3 regions of the Streptomyces sp. NPDC015220 genome follow, and region 1 is predicted to be linked to each of the others. Evidence: riboswitches for the same ligand, from Rfam matches in the RefSeq annotation. Region 1 holds a riboswitch; each other region holds the start of a gene.
What was found. Region 1 has a riboswitch for thiamine pyrophosphate ahead of ACF061_RS17155 (thiamine ABC transporter substrate binding subunit). Riboswitches for the same ligand answer to the same signal wherever they lie in the genome.
Positions count from the first base shown of each region.

Region 2: linked by a shared signal. The riboswitch ahead of thiC (phosphomethylpyrimidine synthase ThiC) and the one ahead of ACF061_RS17155 (thiamine ABC transporter substrate binding subunit) in region 1 are both predicted to bind thiamine pyrophosphate.
Region 3: linked by a shared signal. The riboswitch ahead of thiO (glycine oxidase ThiO) and the one ahead of ACF061_RS17155 (thiamine ABC transporter substrate binding subunit) in region 1 are both predicted to bind thiamine pyrophosphate.

Region 1 covers NZ_JBIBUK010000007.1:80,766-86,544, reverse strand. The annotation lists gene ACF061_RS17170 (phosphatidate cytidylyltransferase) at 1-237, shown strand, start outside; gene ACF061_RS17165 (hypothetical protein) at 334-627, opposite strand; gene rlmN (23S rRNA (adenine(2503)-C(2))-methyltransferase RlmN) at 990-2,096, shown strand; TPP riboswitch at 2,151-2,256, shown strand; gene ACF061_RS17155 (thiamine ABC transporter substrate binding subunit) at 2,339-3,415, shown strand; gene ACF061_RS17150 (ABC transporter permease) at 3,457-5,058, shown strand; gene ACF061_RS17145 (ABC transporter ATP-binding protein) at 5,058-5,779, shown strand, end outside.
Region 2 covers NZ_JBIBUK010000003.1:76,416-82,194, forward strand. The annotation lists gene ACF061_RS09495 (metallophosphoesterase) at 1-301, shown strand, start outside; gene ACF061_RS09500 (hypothetical protein) at 484-1,338, shown strand; gene thiC (phosphomethylpyrimidine synthase ThiC) at 1,469-3,292, opposite strand; TPP riboswitch at 3,285-3,462, opposite strand; gene ACF061_RS09510 (YibE/F family protein) at 3,534-4,931, shown strand; gene ACF061_RS09515 (SsgA family sporulation/cell division regulator) at 5,022-5,459, opposite strand; gene ACF061_RS09520 (IclR family transcriptional regulator) at 5,558-5,779, opposite strand, start outside.
Region 3 covers NZ_JBIBUK010000001.1:284,040-289,818, reverse strand. The annotation lists gene pknB (Stk1 family PASTA domain-containing Ser/Thr kinase) at 1-1,627, opposite strand, end outside; gene ACF061_RS01610 (thiazole synthase) at 1,910-2,704, opposite strand; gene thiS (sulfur carrier protein ThiS) at 2,708-2,908, opposite strand; gene thiO (glycine oxidase ThiO) at 2,905-4,071, opposite strand; TPP riboswitch at 4,069-4,180, opposite strand; gene ACF061_RS01595 (hypothetical protein) at 4,235-4,573, shown strand; gene ACF061_RS01590 (NAD(P)/FAD-dependent oxidoreductase) at 4,646-5,779, shown strand, end outside.

The sequences.
Region 1 (5,779 bases):
ATGCAGTTCCTGATCGACGACGGCGCCTGGTGGCAGGGCCTGGTCCTCGGCCTCGCGGTCGCGGCCAGCGCCACCCTCGGCGACCTCGGCGAGTCCATGATCAAACGGGACCTGGGCATCAAGGACATGGGCACCCTGCTTCCGGGCCACGGCGGCATCATGGACCGCCTGGACTCCCTGCTGCCCACCGCTCCGGTGGTGTGGCTGCTGCTGGTGGTCTTCGTCGGCTCGGCCTGAGTCCCGACCGAACGGCGGCGAGCCCCCCACCCGACGGGTGGCGGGCTCGCCGCCGTTCAGGGCGCCGGGCGTGGCTCCGTCCGGTGGCGCACCGGGTCAGTAGCCGGCGCGGTCGCCGCGCCCGCGCTTGCGGCGCTGGTGGTACGGGGTGGCGCAGACACCGGTGGCCGTGGCGAACACGCCGGCCAGTCCGACGTAGACGCCGGCGAGCGCGAAGGGGACCGTGAGCTGCCAGACGGTGAGGCCGAGGGAGGCCAGGAAGCCGGCGGTCAGCACACAGCAGACGATCTTCAGGGAGAGGAGCTGCCGGCGCCTGCGGCGGTCGGCGAGGAGCTCCAGGAACCTACGGTCGACCGCCGCGTCGCCGTCGCTCCGGGTTGTCGAGGCCATGGGAGCGGCGGCCTGTTCATGGCGTCACCTGGCCAGAGCCGTGCCGTTCGGTCCGTCGGCGACTCTCGCGGCGGAGAGTGGCCGAACTGCCTGGGAAAGGGCTGACGCCGAACAGGGGGCACGGCCTGCTCGCGCCGTGCCTCCGGAGAGCCGGCCGGTGCCGCGCAAGACGTAAGTGGCGGTCTCGACGGACGCTGCGGGACCCGGCAGCCGTGGGCGATCCCCGGCTCGGCGAGGCAGCGGCCGGGCCGTCCGTGGACCGCCCGGGGGTGGCCGGCGACGACGGGCTACGACCGGTGACGACCACCACCCGGGACTTCAGCCGCAGGCCACAAGATTTGATCTGCGACACTGGTAGCACCATGCCCAAGCCCGGAGAACTCACTTTCGTCGCCCCGCGCGGAGCCAAGAAGCCGCCGCGGCACCTTGCCGATCTTTCGCCTGCCGAGCGCAAGGAGGCCGTCGCCGCGATCGGCGAGAAGCCGTTCCGTGCCAAGCAGCTCTCGCAGCACTACTTCGCGCGGTACGCGCACGACCCGGAGCAGTGGACCGACATCCCGGCCGCCTCGCGGACCAAGCTGCGCGAGGCGCTGCTCCCCGATCTGATGACGGTCGTACGGCACCTGTCCACCGACGAGGGCACCACGCGCAAGACGCTGTGGCGGCTGTTCGACGGGACGCTCGTGGAGTCGGTGCTCATGCGCTACCCGGACCGGGTGACCATGTGCATCAGCTCGCAGGCGGGCTGCGGGATGAACTGCCCCTTCTGCGCCACCGGGCAGGCCGGGCTCGACCGGAACCTGTCCACCGCGGAGATCGTGCACCAGATCGTGGACGGCATGCGGGCCCTGCGCGACGGCGAGGTGCCGGGCGGACCGGCGCGGCTGTCCAACATCGTGTTCATGGGCATGGGCGAGCCGCTCGCCAACTACAACCGGGTCGTCGGCGCCATCCGTGCCCTGACCGACCCGGAGCCGGACGGGCTCGGCCTGTCCCAGCGCGGGATCACCGTCTCCACGGTGGGTCTGGTCCCGGCGATCCACCGGTTCGCCGACGAGGGCTTCAAGTGCCGGCTCGCGATCTCCCTGCACGCACCCGACGACGAGCTGCGCGACACCCTCGTCCCGGTCAACACGCGGTGGAAGGTGCGCGAGGTGCTGGACGCCGGGTTCGAGTACACCGCGAGGTCCGGGCGTCGGCTGTCCATCGAGTACGCGCTGATCCGGGACATCAACGACCAGGCCTGGCGCGGCGACCGGCTCGGCCGGCTCCTCAAGGGCAGGCCGGTGCACGTGAACCTCATCCCGCTCAACCCGACCCCCGGCTCCAAGTGGACCGCCTCGCGCCCCGAGGACGAGAAGGCGTTCGTCGAGGCGATCGCCGCGCACGGGGTGCCGGTGACCATCCGGGACACCCGCGGGCAGGAGATCGACGGCGCGTGCGGTCAGCTCGCCGCCACCGAGAGGTAGCCGGACCATCGCCGTCCGGTGGCCGGGCGGTAGTCTGAGCGCGTACACATCTTCATATTCCGACAGGGGAGCGCCACAGCGCTGAGAGTGCGGCACCGGCCGCAGACCCTCTGAACCTCGCCCAGGTCATTCTGGGTAGGAAGTTCGGTCATCACTCGAGCTGTTGCGCCCTGCCCGGGCATCCCGTGGGATCCCGGGCGGGGCCGCGTCTCTTCCTGGCCAACCCCCAGGAGGAAAATCCAGTGCACACCAAGACGTTCGTCGCCGTGGCGGTCGGACTGGGGCTGGTCACGCTGTCCGCGTGCGGGTCTTCGTCGAACGACGGGAGCGGCGCGGACTCCAGGACCGTGACCCTGGTCAGCCACGACTCGTGGGCCGCCTCCAAGAGCGTCATCGCGGACTTCGAGAAGAGCTCCGGCTACAAGGTCAGGTTCCTCAAGGACGGCGACGCGGGCCAGGCCGTCAACAAGGCCATCCTCACCAGGGACAACCCGCAGGGCGACGTCTTCTTCGGCGTCGACAACACACTGCTCTCCCGCGCCCTGGACAACGGCCTGTTCCAGCCGTACCGGCCGAAGGGCTCCGACCTGGTCAAGCCCGAGTACCGGGTGGACCAGGCCAAGCACCGGGTCACGCCGATCGACACCGGCGACGTCTGCGTCAACTACGACAAGAAGTACTTCGCCGACCACGAACTGTCCCCGCCGTCCTCCTTCGACGACCTGGTCAAGCCGCAGTACAAGAACCTCCTCGTCACCGAGAACGCCGCGACCTCCTCGCCCGGCCTCGGCTTCCTGCTCGGAACCGCCGCCCGGTACGGCGACGGTGGCTGGCAGGACTACTGGAAGAAGCTCAAGGCCAACGGCGTCAAGGTCGTCGACGGTTGGGAACAGGCATACGACCAGGAGTTCTCCGGTTCCGCCGGCGGCAGGAAGGCCAAGGGCGACCGGCCGCTGGTCGTCTCCTACGCCTCCTCGCCGCCCGCCGAGGTCATCTACGCCAAGCCGCAGCCGAAGACCGCGCCGACCGGGGTCGCGGCCGGCACCTGCTTCCGGCAGACCGAGTACGCGGGGCTGCTGAGCAACGCGAAGAACGCCAAGGGCGGCAAGGCGTTCCTCGACTTCCTGCTCACCAAGGAGTTCCAGGACGACATGCCGCTGAACATGTTCGTCTACCCCGTGCGCGAAGCGGCCCAGGTCCCGCCGGAGTTCACCAAGTACGGCCCCCAGGCCGAGAACCCGCAGACCATGGCGCCGGAGAAGATCGCCGCCGACCGCGACCAGTGGGTCAAGTCGTGGACCTCACTCGTACTCAAGTAGGCCGGGGCCGCCGTTCGGGGAACGCGGCGCGGCTCGGCCTCATGGCCCTGCCCGTCGCGTTCTTCGCGGTGTTCTTCGCCTACCCGGTGGCCGCGATCGTCCAGCGGGGACTGAAGGCCGACGGCGGCTGGCGGTTCGGGCGGATCGCGGAGGTGCTCGGGCAGTCCGACATCCGGCACGTGCTGTGGTTCACCACCTGGCAGGCGCTCGCCTCCACCGCGCTCACCCTGCTGATCGCGCTGCCCGGCGCCTACGTCCTCGCCCGCTTCGACTTCCCGGGCCGTCAGGTGCTGCGGGCCGTCGTCACCGTCCCGTTCGTGCTGCCCACGGTCGTCGTCGGCACCGCGTTCCTCGCGCTCGTCGGGCACGGCGGCCTCCTCGACGAGCTGTGGGGCGTGCGCCTGGACACCACCGTGTGGGCGATCCTGCTCGCCCACGTCTTCTTCAACTACGCCGTCGTCGTACGGACCGTGGGCGGGCTGTGGTCCCAGCTGGACCCGCGGCAGGAGGAGGCCGCGCGGATGCTCGGCGCCTCACCACTGGCCGCCTGGCGCAGGGTCACCCTGCCCGCGCTGGCCCCCGCGGTCGCCGCGGCCGCGCTCATGGTCTTCCTCTTCACCTTCACCTCCTTCGGCGTGGTGCAGATCCTCGGCGGCCCCACCTTCTCCACCCTGGAGGTGGAGATCTACCGGCAGACCTCCGAGATCTTCGACCTGTCCACCGCCGCGGTCCTGACGATGGTGCAGTTCCTGGCGGTGGGCGCGATCCTCGCCGTGCACGCCTGGACCGTACGGCGCCGGGAGAGCACGCTGAGACTGGTGGACGCCTCGCTGACCGCCCGCCGTCCGCGCGGCGCGGGACAGTGGGCGCTGCTGGCCGGAGTGCTCCTCACCATCGTCCTGCTGCTCCTGCTGCCGCTCGCCGTGCTCGTGCAGCGGTCGTTCACCGCGCCCGGCCTCGGCTACTACCGGGCGCTGACCGACGCCGACGGCGGAACCTTCCTGGTCGCGCCGATCAGCGCCATCGGCACCTCCCTGTCCTACGCGGCCGCGGCCACCGCCATCGCCGTGGTGGTCGGCTCCCTCGCCGCCGCCGCGCTCACCCGCGGGGACGCCGGCCGGCTCGTACGCGGCTTCGACGCCCTGCTGATGCTGCCGCTCGGCGTGTCCGCGGTGACCGTCGGCTTCGGTTTCCTGATCGCCCTGGACGAGCCGCCGCTGGACCTCAGGCAGTCCTGGATCCTCGTCCCGCTCGCCCAGGCCCTGGTCGGCGTCCCCTTCGTCGTACGGACGATGCTGCCGGTGCTGCGGGCGGTGGACGTACGGCTGCGGGAGGCGGCGGCGGTGCTCGGGGCGTCGCCGTGGCGGGTGTGGCGGGAGGTCGACCTGCCGATGGTGCGGCGCGCCCTGCTGGTCGCCGCCGGGTTCGCCTTCGCGGTGTCGCTGGGGGAGTTCGGGGCCACCGTGTTCATCGCGCGGCCCGACAATCCGACGCTGCCGGTCGCCGTGGCGCGGTTGCTGAGCCGGCCCGGCGATCTCAACTACGGCCAGGCGATGGCCCTGTCGACGATTCTGATGGTGGTGTGCGCGGTGGCCCTGCTGGTCCTGGAGCGGCTGCGCACCGACCGGAGCGGGGAGTTCTGATGCTGCTGAGTCTTCGGGACGCGACCGTCCGTCTCGGCGGGCGGTCCGTCCTGGACGCCGTCGGCCTGGCGGTCGCCGAGCACGAGATCGTGTGCGTGCTCGGCCCCAGCGGCAGCGGAAAGTCGACGCTGCTGCGGGCGGTGGCCGGGCTGCAGCCGCTGGACTCCGGGCAGGTGCTGCTCGACGGCCGGGACCAGGCCGCGGTGCCCGTGCACCGGCGCGAGGTCGGGCTGATGTTCCAGGACCACCAGCTCTTCCCCCAGCGTGACGTGGCCGGCAACGTGGGCTTCGGGCTGCGCGTGCGCGGCACGGCGAAGGGCGAACGCGCCGCGCGGGTCGACGAGTTGCTGGAGCTGGTCGGACTCCCCGGGGCCGGCCGGCGGGCGGTGGCAGCCCTCTCCGGCGGCGAGCAGCAGCGGGTGGCCCTCGCCCGCGCGCTCGCTCCGCGGCCGCGGCTGCTGATGCTGGACGAGCCGCTCGGCCAGCTCGACCGCACGCTGCGGGAACGGCTCGTGGTCGAACTGCGCGAACTGTTCGGCCGACTGGGGACCACGGTGCTCGCCGTCACGCACGACCAGGGCGAGGCCTTCGCGCTCGCCGACCGGGTCGTGGTGATGCGGGACGGCCGGATCGCCCAGTCCGGCACCCCGCTCGAGGTGTGGCAGCGGCCCGCCGACGCCTTCGTGGCACGGTTCCTCGGCTTCGAGAACGTCGTCGAGGC
Region 2 (5,779 bases), on a different contig from region 1:
CGACGCGGACGAGGTGTGGGACCTGTTCCGCAAGTTCACCAAGCGCTTCTCCTTCCGCGACGAGGGCGGCGCCGACGCCGTGCGCTCCCTGCTCGACACGTACGGCGGCACCCGCATCGTCCACGGCCACAGCCCGATCCCCTACCTGCTGGGCGAAGTCGGCTCCGAGGACGGCGACGAGTCGACGGGTCCGGTGGTGGCGGGCCCGCACGTCTACGCCGACGGACTGGCCATCGCGATGGACGGCGGCGTGACCATGGCAGGGAAGCTGCTGGTCCAGCAACTGCCGCTGGACAACTGACCGTTCGACGCACGATCCCCTGAGCCGGCACGGCCGCGCGGGTCCACCCCCAATTTGTGGAAACCCCCTGTCACCGCGCGCCGTCACGGCTCTACCATCGGTTTATCCGTAGCAGGCTCCCCTCCGTTTCTGCCCGACGGCTCGCCGCCATGCGAGCCCCAAGCCCTACGGAGCATCGGGGGATGCACATGAACAGCGTTCCGCAGTACCTGCTGAACGAGGACCGCCAGGATTTCGCGCGGGTCCTCGATGAGGCGCTGCGCTCCGCCCCACACCGCCCGGAACTCGCCGCTGTCGGACAGCGGCTCAACACCGAACAACTGCGCACCATGGCCCTCGGCGCCACCGCTCTGATCACGGCGGCCGCCGCCACCGAGTACCACCACTACGTGAAGGTCCGCGAGGAACTGCGACGGCCGGTTCCGGCCGTCCCCTCGTACGCCGGTGAGGCCGGTGCCGTGGAGACGGACCCGGCCTCGCCGGACCGCTCCGCCGTCATGGGCGTGACCACCGGCGCGGGCGCGGGCGCCGTCGTCGCGGTCCTCGCCCCGGTCCTCGCCGGGATCGCGGCGGCCCTGTTCCTTCTCGTCGGCTATCTGTTGAAGATGCTCGACCCGGCGCCCGCCTTCTCCCGGACCATGATCACGGCGGGGTGGGTGTTCGGCGTCATGACCGCGGCCGCGATCGTCGTCGCCGGCACCGGGCTGCTGCTCACCGCCCTGCGCAACCACCCCTCGCCCGAGCCCGCCCGCTACGGCGAACTCGGCGAGGAACTCGGCCGGGCACGGGACGCCTGGCACGACGCCCTGCTCGAGCGCGGCATCCTGCCGTTCCTGCGCGAGGCGCTCGCCGATCCCGGCTCCGCGGCACCGCGTCGCCCGGGCCCGGCCGCGCCGGGTGACCGCATCCCGCGCCTCGGTTACGACCGTCCTGGCTTCAGCAGCCCCCACGACGGAGCCCCGCACTCCCGTCCGCGCTTCACCAGCCCCGACTTCACCAGTCCGGACTTCGGCGGTCCGGAGCACCAGCCGGAGTGAGCGGCCACCGGAAGCCGCACCGGCCGCCGGCCCTCCCCGGCGGGTCCGTGCGGCACCGGCTGGTCCGGGATGCCTGAGCGGCACCCCGGACCGGCGAGGTCCGCCGGAACGAAATGGCGTCCCGGACCGATCAGTCGGCCAGCGGCAGGTACACCCTGTTCCCGCTCGCGGCGAACTCCTTCGACTTCTGGAGCATCCCCTCGGCGATCTCCTCGGGCGACGCCCCTTCGGCAGCCGTGCCGCCGAACCGTTCCGTGATGCTCTGACTGATCTTCATCGAACAGAACTTCGGACCGCACATCGAGCAGAAATGGGCCGTCTTGGCGGGTTCCGCCGGGAGGGTCTCGTCGTGGAACTCCCGCGCCGTGTCGGGGTCCAGTGCGAGATTGAACTGATCCTCCCACCGGAACTCGAAACGGGCGTCGGACAGAGCGTCGTCCCACTCCTGCGCGCCCGGGTGTCCCTTGGCCAGATCGGCCGCATGCGCGGCGATCTTGTAGGTGATCACCCCGGTCTTGACGTCGTCCCGGTTGGGCAGGCCCAAGTGCTCCTTGGGGGTGACGTAACAGAGCATGGCCGTGCCCCACCAGGCGATCATCGCGGCGCCGATGCCGGAGGTGATGTGGTCGTACGCCGGGGCGACGTCCGTGGTCAGCGGGCCGAGCGTGTAGAACGGGGCCTCGTCGCAGATCTCCTGCTGAAGGTCGATGTTCTCCTTGATCTTGTGCATGGGGACGTGTCCCGGCCCCTCGATCATCGTCTGTACGTCGAACCGCTTCGCGATCCGGTTGAGTTCCCCGAGCGTCCGCAACTCCGCGAACTGCGCCTCGTCGTTGGCGTCCGCGATCGAACCGGGCCTGAGGCCGTCACCGAGGGAGTACGTGACGTCGTAGGCGGCGAGGATCTCGCAGAGCTCCTCGAAGTTCTCGTACAGGAACGACTCCTTGTGGTGCGCGAGGCACCAGGCCGCCATGATGGATCCGCCGCGCGAGACGATGCCGGTCTTGCGGTTCGCCGTCAGCGGGACGTAGGGGAGGCGGACGCCGGCGTGGACCGTCATGTAGTCCACACCCTGTTCGGCCTGCTCGATGACCGTGTCCTTGTAGATCTCCCAGGTCAGCTCCTCGGCCCTGCCGTCGACCTTCTCCAGGGCCTGGTAGAGCGGAACCGTTCCGATGGGGACGGGGGAGTTGCGCAGCACCCACTCCCGGGTGGTGTGGATGTTGCGGCCGGTGGAGAGGTCCATGACCGTGTCGGCGCCCCACCGGGTGGCCCAGGTCATCTTCTCCACCTCCTCCTCGATGGAGGAGGTCACCGCGGAGTTGCCGATGTTGGCGTTGACCTTCACCAGGAACCGCTTACCGATGATCATCGGCTCGATCTCCGGGTGGTTGACGTTCGCCGGCAGCACCGCGCGGCCCGCCGCGATCTCCTCGCGGACGACCTCGGGAGCGACGTTCTCCCGGACCGCGACGAACTCCATCTCCGGCGTGATCTCCCCGCGGCGCGCGTAGGCGAGCTGTGTCACCGCGCCGCCGTCCCGGCCACGACGCGGCTGTCGCGGCCGCCCCGGGAACACCGCGTCCAGATTGCGCAGGCCGCCGCGCGGCGAGGTGTGCTTGATCCCGTCGTCCTCGGGTCGGACGGGACGGCCCGCGTACTCCTCCGTGTCGCCGCGGGCGATGATCCAGTTCTCCCGCAGCGGCGGCAGCCCCCTGCGGACGTCGGTCTCGACGAGCGGATCGGTGTACGGGCCCGACGTGTCGTACAGCGTGACCGACTGCCCGTTGGTGAGGTGCACCTGACGAACCGGCACGCGCAGGTCGGGGCGTGTGCCCTCGACGTACGCCTTGTGCCAGCCGATCGACTTCCCGGCCTCCCCGCGGGGAGCGATCTGCTCCCCGTCGCTGGACAGCTGTGTGGAGGCAGGCGTGCGTGCGTCCTTGTTGGTCATCAGACCTACTCCCTACGCCGGCATTACCCGGTAACAGGTTCGGCGGTCGACGCAGCGGTTCCCGTCTGCCGTCGTATCCCGTGGAACATCGCTCGTTCCACGTGAAACACGGCGAAGACGAAGGTCAGCGCCCTCTCAGCCCGGTGCTCCGAGCTCCCGCGTGTGCAAAGGTGCCTCCACGCTAGCGTCATTCGTGGCGCGGTGAACAGTGGGCCCCCGCCGTTCTTGCGATGATCGGGCGGTGAGCGCGACACAGCAGTCCCCCCATCCGCCGCCCGAACCGGGGCCCGGCCTCGCCGCCGGGAGCGGGCAGGAACACGTGCCCGAGCAGGGGGCCGGCCACGGCCACTCGCACGGTCACGGCCACGGACCGGCCGCCCCGGCCTCGAAACACCTGCGCAAAGTCATCGCCGCCGTCCTGATCCCCTTCGCCGCAGCGGTGGTGGTCGGGCTGGCCGTGCTCTGGCCCGGCGGCGCCCCGTCGCACGAGCGCACCGGCGTGGGTTTCGACCGGCAGACCCAACAGGCCACGGTCACCCGGGTGGTGGAGGTGAGCTGCAAGTCGGTGAACGCCTCCGGTGGCATGCCGGCCGACGACGCGTCCGCCCCCGGGGACGGCTCCGCACCGGAACGGACGCCCGGCACCTGCAAGAAGGCGACGATCCGCGTCGACAGCGGCAAGGACAGGGGACGGACGTTCACCGAGGTCGTGCAGCCCGACCAGACACGGCAGTTGCACCAGGACGAGGAGGTGGTGGTCGCCTACGAGCCCTCCGCGCCGAGAGAACTGCAGTACTCGGTCACCGACGTCAACCGGCGATTCCCCGTGGCACTGCTGGCCGGTGTCTTCGCACTGGCCGTCGTGGTCGTGGGGCGGATCCGAGGCGTCATGGCGCTGGTCGCCCTGGCCATCAGTTTCCTGGTCCTGAACCTGTTCATCCTGCCCGCGATCCTCCAGGGCTCCAATCCCCTGGTCGTCGCCGTGGTGGGATCGAGCGCGATCATGCTGATCGCGCTCTACATGTGTCACGGCCTGTCTGCCCGGACCTCGGTGGCGGTGCTGGGCACACTGATCTCCCTGGTCCTGATCGGCATCCTGGGCTCGCTGTTCATCGGCTGGGCCGCGCTCACCGGCAACACCGACGACAGCACCGGTCTGATCCACGGCCTGTATCCGTCGATCGACATGAGCGGTCTGCTGCTGGCCGGGGTCATCATCGGCTCACTCGGCGTCCTCGACGACGTGACGGTGACACAGACCTCGGCGGTCTGGGAGCTGCACGAGGCCAACCCGGCGATGGGCCGCCGCGGGTTGTACCGGGCGGGTATCCGCATCGGGCGCGACCACATCGCATCCGTCGTCAACACGCTCGTTCTCGCGTACGCCGGAGCCGCGCTGCCCCTGCTGCTGCTCTTCTCCATCGCGCGGAGCGATGTGGCGACCGTCGCCAACAGTGAGCTGGTGGCGGAGGAGATCGTGCGCACGCTGGTGGGCTCGATCGGTCTGGTCGCCTCGGTGCCGGTCACCACGGCCCTCGCGGCGCTCGTGGTCTCGGCCGACCGCCCGGGACCGGCGCGGGCCACGGGGGGCGTGCCCGCTCCGACGCGCGGCGGGAGGGGAAGACGTCGCAAGCGGTGACCGGACCTCGGAGCGGGATGGCGCCGATCCGCGTCCCCGGGCCACCCGGTGTGCCAGAAGCCACCGCGTGCGCCCCGCTGCCGAAACGCTTCAGCCCGCGCTCTGCTCCTCCGCCAGAATGCGGTCCAGCGCCTCGTCGAGGTGAGCGTCGAAGTCGGCCAGGGAACCTTCCTGCCCCAGCGGCACCAACTTGTCCGTGCGGTCGAGGAAGGCCACCAGCGGGGCCGTGGAGGACCGGAACAGCGCCCGGTCGCTGCCGACCTGAAGCCGGATCAGCACCTCGCTGAGCGAGTCGCTGTCGGCGGGTGAGATGCGCACATCGCCGTCCCCGCACGGCGCACCCACCCCGTCGATCAGCAGCTCACGGCCGAAGGCCCAGGTCACCGGGGCGTCACCGGGCAGATGGAAGGTCAGCCGCACGGCATAGGGATCGCTGCTCTCATACCGCAGCTCCACCGGAATGCGGAAGGAGAGTTCCTCGGACACGAGAAAGCTCATCATGACCTCTGCCTGCACGGACTCGCGCATCGCTACCCCGTCATCTGCCGTCGACTGGCCGGGAATCATCCAAGTGACACTTGAGGCATCTTGCTGAAAGTACACACCGGATCACAAGGAGTGAGTTTTCAGATACTGATAGCGAGCGCGAGGGAGCCGACCCGCCGACCCACCTCGATCTGCAACTGGCGCGCGGCGGGCAGCAGCCGGCCGGCCTGGTGAGCGGGGAGCGACAGGGCCATCGTGACCGCCGTGGCGCCCATCGTGAGGGGAACGGCCGCGCAGACCGTCCCCAGGGCGTACTCCTGGTGCTCCGTCACCGGCTGCATCCTCCCCACCCGGTCCACACG
Region 3 (5,779 bases), on a different contig from region 1:
CCTTCACCTTCAGGCCCGCGTCCTCGAGGTCGGAGGTGGCCTGGTCCAGGTCCTCGCCGGTGACGTCCGGCACGTCCACCGGGCGGCCCTTGCTGACCACGAGCGCGATCGCCGAACCGGCGCGCCGCTCGGTGCCCGCCCCGGGGCCGGTGCTGATCACGGAGCCCTTGGCGACGTCCTCGCTGAACGCCCGGCTCACCATGCCCGGCTCCAGCCCGGCCTTCTTCAGCCGGCTGCGCGCCTTGTCGAGCGCCAGGCCCTTCAGGTCGGGCACGCGCACGGTCTCCGGTCCGTCGGAGACCGTGAGCGTCACGGAGTCGTGGCTGCGGATCCGGGCGCCGGCGGCGGGGTCGGTGCTGATGACCGTGCCGCGTTCGACCGTGTCGCTGTAGGCGTGCTTGACCCGCTTCACCTTCAGGCCGGCCTCGTCGAGCCGGTCCCTGGCCTGGGACTCGGTCTTCGCCAGCAGCGGCGGCACCTTCGTGAACTGGCCGGAGTTGATGTACCAGACGCCACCCGCCACGCCGAGGACCAGCAGGACGGCGACGAGGAGCGCGAGCGGACCGCGCCGGGGCCGTCGGCCGCCGGGTCGGTGCGGCCCGCGTCCCGGCGGGACCGGCGGGGACTGGAGCCGGCTGGTGCGGTGCAGGGCCGCTTCCTCGTCCCCGTCGACGGGGAGCCGGCGCGGGACCGTCAGCGCACGGGGTATCACGCTGGTCCGGTCCTCGGCGTTGTCGTGCCGCTCCGTGCGGGCCTGCGGCGGCACGGCGTCGAGCTGGCCGGTGCTCAGCGCCGCACGGGCCTCGCGGGCGAGTGCGAGCAGCGCCACCGCGTCGCGCGGCCGTATGTCCGGGGTGCGCGCGGTGGCCGTCGCGACCAGCCCGTCCAGCTCCCGCGGCAGCCCGGGCACGGCGGCCGACGGGGCCGGCACGTCCTCGTTCAAGTGCTGGTAGAGCACCTGGGCCGGGCTGTCGCCCTGGTGCGGTCTGCCGCCGGTCAGCATCTCGTAGAGGACGACACCGCAGGCGTACACGTCGACGCGGGGATCGGCGGTGCCGTTCTCGATCTGCTCCGGGGCGAGGTAGGAGACGGTTCCGAGGACGGCGCCGGTGGTGTTCGTCACCGTGTCCACGGCCCGCACCAGCCCGAAGTCGGCGACCTTGACCCGGCCGTCGTCCCCTATCAGGACGTTCTCCGGCTTCATGTCCCGGTGCACGAACCCAGCGCGGTGCGCGGCGCCCAGCGCGGCCAGCACCGGCTCCAGGATGTCCAGCGCCGCGCGCGGTTGCAGCGCCCCGCGCTCGCGCAGCACGTCCCGCAGGGTGCAGCCGGCCACGTACTCCATGGCGAGGTAGACATACGACCCGTCGGTGCCCTGGTCGAAGACCTGTACGACGTTCGGGTGGTCGAGGCGGGCGACCGACTTGGCCTCCCGGATGAACCGCTCGACGAAGGAGGCGTCGGCGGCGAGCGTGGGGTGCATCACCTTGAGGGCCAGGACCCGGTCCAGGCGGGTGTCCAGAGCCCGGTAGACCGTCGCCATCCCGCCGACGGCGATCCGCGCGTCGACGCGATAGCGGCCGTCGAGCACCTGCCCGACGAGAGGGTCCTGAAGGGTCGTATCCACGCAGTGGAGTCTACGAGCCGCCACGGACGCCCACGCCTCCCCGCGGAGCCCTGCGGCGGGACTGAAGCCGTCCTGTGACGCTTCACACGCCCGACGGCCCCCGTACCGCTCGGTACACCGCCGGCACGGCCGTCGGGCGGGGGCCCGGGGCCGTGACAGGCGCCCCGGGCGGGTGGCTCGGCAGCGTGCCGGCGTGCGCCGGGGGACCGGTGGCGCGGCAGCGTGCCGGTGCGCCGGGCGGCCGGCGGCGGTGCCGCGGCGCCCCGCCGACGGGTGAGGGGGTCAGAAGGCCGGTCGTTCGGGGTCCAGCCCGGCCAGACCCTCCGTGGGGGAGGACGCCCGGGCGAAGTGGCGTTTCGGGATGCGGCCGGCCAGTCGGGCCAGGCGGCCCGCCGTCACCGCGTGCCGCATCGCCTCGGCCATCAGCACCGGCTCCTGGGCCCGGGTCACCGCCGAGGCGAGCATCACGCCCGCGCACCCCAGCTCCATGGCCAGGGCCACGTCCGAGGCGGTGCCGGCGCCCGCGTCCAGGATCACCGGCACGCGCGCGTGCTCCACGATCAGCTCGAAGTTGTGCGGGTTGCGGATCCCGAGCCCGGAGCCGATCGGCGAGCCCAGCGGCATGATCGCCGCACAGCCCACGTCCTCCAGTCTGCGCGCGAGCACCGGGTCGTCGTTCGTGTACGGCAGCACCGTGAAGCCGTCGTCGACCAGCGTCTCCGCCGCCTCCAGCAGCTCGACCGGGTCCGGCAGCAGGGTGCGCTCGTCGGCGATGACCTCCAGCTTGACCAGATCGGTGTCCAGCGCCTCACGGGCCAGCCGCGCCGTCAGCACCGCCTCGCCCGCGGTGAAGCAGCCCGCCGTGTTGGGCAGCACCCGGATGCCCAGCCTGCGCAGCACCGAGAGCACCGAACCCCGCACCGAGGCGTCGACCCGGCGCATCGCGACCGTGGTCAGCTCCGTGCCGGACGCCAGCAGCGCCCGCTCCAGCGACTCCAGGCTGGACGCGCCGCCGGTGCCCATGATCAGACGGGAGGTGTAGGAGGCGCCACCGAGGACGAAGAGGTCGTCGGCCATGGGTCAGCCTCCCTGGACGGCGGTGAGCACTTCGACGCGGTCGCCCTCGGCCAGAGCCGTGGACGGCCACTGCGCGCGCGGGACGACGGTCTCGTTGAGGGCGGCGGCCACCCCGGAGGACGCCGGGGTCAGGAGCCGCACGACGGTGTCGAGAGCCGTGCCGGGCTCGACGCGGCGGGGCTCGCCGTTGACGGAGATGTTCATACGGGCTGCTCCGTGCGGTCGGCGGCGCGAAAGCGCCGCGGGGAGAAGGGCCGGGCCTCGTCCGGCAGGTCGCCGGTGGTCAGGACGTGCGCCATGGCGTCACCGGTGACCGGCGTGAGCAGCACGCCGTTGCGGTGGTGCCCGGTCGCCAGCAGCAGCCCGGCCAGCTCGGTCGGGCCGAGCAGCGGCGCGTTGTCCGGGGAGCCGGGGCGCAGCCCGGCCCGGGTCTCGGTCAGCGGCAGCTCGGTGATCCCGGGCACCAGCTCGTGCGCGTCGCGCAGCAGCTCGTACACACCGCCCGCGGTCACCGTCGTGTCCCAGCCCAGCTCCTCGCTGGTGGCCCCGACGACCAGTTCGCCGCTGAGCCGCGGCACCAGGTACACGTGGCTGCCGCGCACCACGGCCCGCACCGTACGGCTCAGGAACGGCGCGTACCGCTTCGGCACCGTCAGCCGCAGCACCTGCCCCTTCACCGGCCGCACCGGTGGCAGCACCTCGTCCGGCACCCCCGCCAGCCGCCCGCTGAGGCTGCCCGCCGCGAGCACCACCCGAGCGGCGCCGAGCGCCGTGCCGTCGCGCAGCACGCAGCCCGTGGCCCGGTCCCGCTCCACGGTGAGCCGCTCGGCCCACGAGCGGTGGAAGACCACTCCCGCCCGCTCGCACGCGGCCACCAGCGCGCCGGCCAGCCGCCGCGGATCGATCTGGTGGTCGCCGTCCACCCGCAGCCCGCCGCGCACCCCGGGCGCGAGCATCGGCTCCAGGCGCCGGCAGTCCCGCCCGGACAGCCACTCCGACTCAAGGCCCGACCGGCACTGCAGGGCGTGCAGTTCGCGCAGGTGGGCACGGTCGTCGGCGTCCAGCGCCACGGCGAGCGTGCCGCACCGGCGATAGCCGAGGTCATGACCGGTCAGCTCGGCAAGCTCGGCCGCGAAGTCCGGATAGCGGCGGGCCGAGGCCAGGTTGAGTCCGAGCAGTGTCTCCTCGCCGAAGTGCAGTTCCGTGACGGCGGCCAGCATCCCGGCGGCGACCTGCGCGGCCCCGCCGCCCGGCTCGGGATCGACCACGGCCGTGGCGAACCCGCGCTGCGCCGAGCGCCAGGCCGTCACGAGCCCGATGATCCCGCCCCCGACGACGAGGACGTCCGGCGTACGTGGCAACGACATGGGCGTCCAGCCCCTCCCTTCGCCGGCATGACCCGGATCAGGTTCGTACGGTCGGAGGCCGCCAGCCTCCCTCTCAGCCCGGTGCGTCCGGGCTCCCGCGAGTGCTTGTACGGTGGCCACCCTAGCCTGCGCAGCAACGATTCTGTAAAGGGAGTCTCCCGCCATGTCACGCTCGTTGGACGGTCTCGTCCTCGCCCCCGTCGCCGACCAGGCCCCGGGCCAGGTGGGCACCCGGACCCGCTTCGTCTACCACGAGAAGGACGGGGAGATCTGGGCCGAGTACGCGGGCGGCGACGTCGTACGCGGCCATCTGGTGGGTACCCGGGAAGGGGACCGGCTGGACTTCCGGTACGTCCAGCTCAAGCACGACGGGACCACGTCCAGTGGGCACTGCGAGTCGACGGTGGTCGAACTGCCCGACGGACGGGTGCGGTTGGAGGAGAGCTGGGAGTGGGAGTCGCAGCCGGGCAGCGGGACGAGCGTGGTGGAGCAGGTCGGATAGCCGACCGGCTGTGCGGCAGGTCACCGCGCACGCCCTCTGCCTGACAGACCGTCAGTTGACTATGGTGATCAGGTGAGCGACCAGACGCAGGAACAGGGCACGTCACAGCCGCGGCGCGTGGTCGTCGTGGGCGCGGGGATGGCCGGCGTGCAGACCGCCGTCGCCCTGCGCGAGCAGGGCTTCGCCGGCGACGTCACCCTCATCGGCGCCGAACCCCACCAGCCCTACGACCGGCCGCCGCTGTCCAAGGCCGTGCTGCTCGGCAAGGCCGAGGGGTCCGCCTTCGACGTCGACTTCGAGGCGCTCGGCCTCGAACTGCGGCTCGGCCGCGAGGCGCTCGCCGTCCGCCCCGAGGCGCATGTCCTGGACACCTCCGCCGGGCCGGTGCCGTACGACGTCCTGGTGCTCGCCACCGGCGCCGAGCCGATCCGGCTGCCGGGCGCCGAAGGCGTCCCGGGCGTGCACCTGTTGCGCACCCTGGACGACGCCGAACGACTGCGGCCGGTCCTCGCCGAGCAGCACGACGTGGTGGTCGTCGGCGCCGGCTGGATCGGCGCCGAGTTCGCCACCGCCGCGCGCGAGGCGGGCTGCGCCGTGACGGTGGTGGAGGCCGCCGACCGCCCGCTGGCGGGCGCGGTGCCCGCCGAGGTGGCCGCGCCCATGACCGCCTGGTACGCCGACAGCGGCGCCGAGCTGCGCACGCACACCCGCGTGGAGCGCGTCGAGCCCGGCGCGGTGGTGCTCGACGACGGCTCGCGGCTGTCCGCGGGCGCCGTCGTCGTCGGCATCGGCGCCCGTCCCGCCACCGCCTGGCTCGCCGGCAGCGGCATCGAGCTGGGGGAGCGGGGGGAGGTACTGGCCGACGACCGTCTGCGCACCTCCGTGCCGGACGTGTACGCGGTCGGCGACTGCGCCTCCTTCCCCTCGGGGCGGTACGGCGAGCGTCTGCTGGTGCACCACTGGGACAACGCGCTCCAGGGGCCGCGCACGGTCGCCGCCAACGTGGTCGGTCTGACCCCGGCGGTCTACGACCCGGTGCCGTACTTCTGGTCCGAGCAGTTCGGCCGGTTCGTGCAGTACGCCGGCCACCACACCGCCGCCGACACACTGCTCTGGCGCGGCGAGCCCTCCGGGCCGGCGTGGACGGTCTGCTGGCTGCGCGAGGGCCGGCTGGTCGCTCTGCTGGCGGTCGGCCGACCGCGCGAT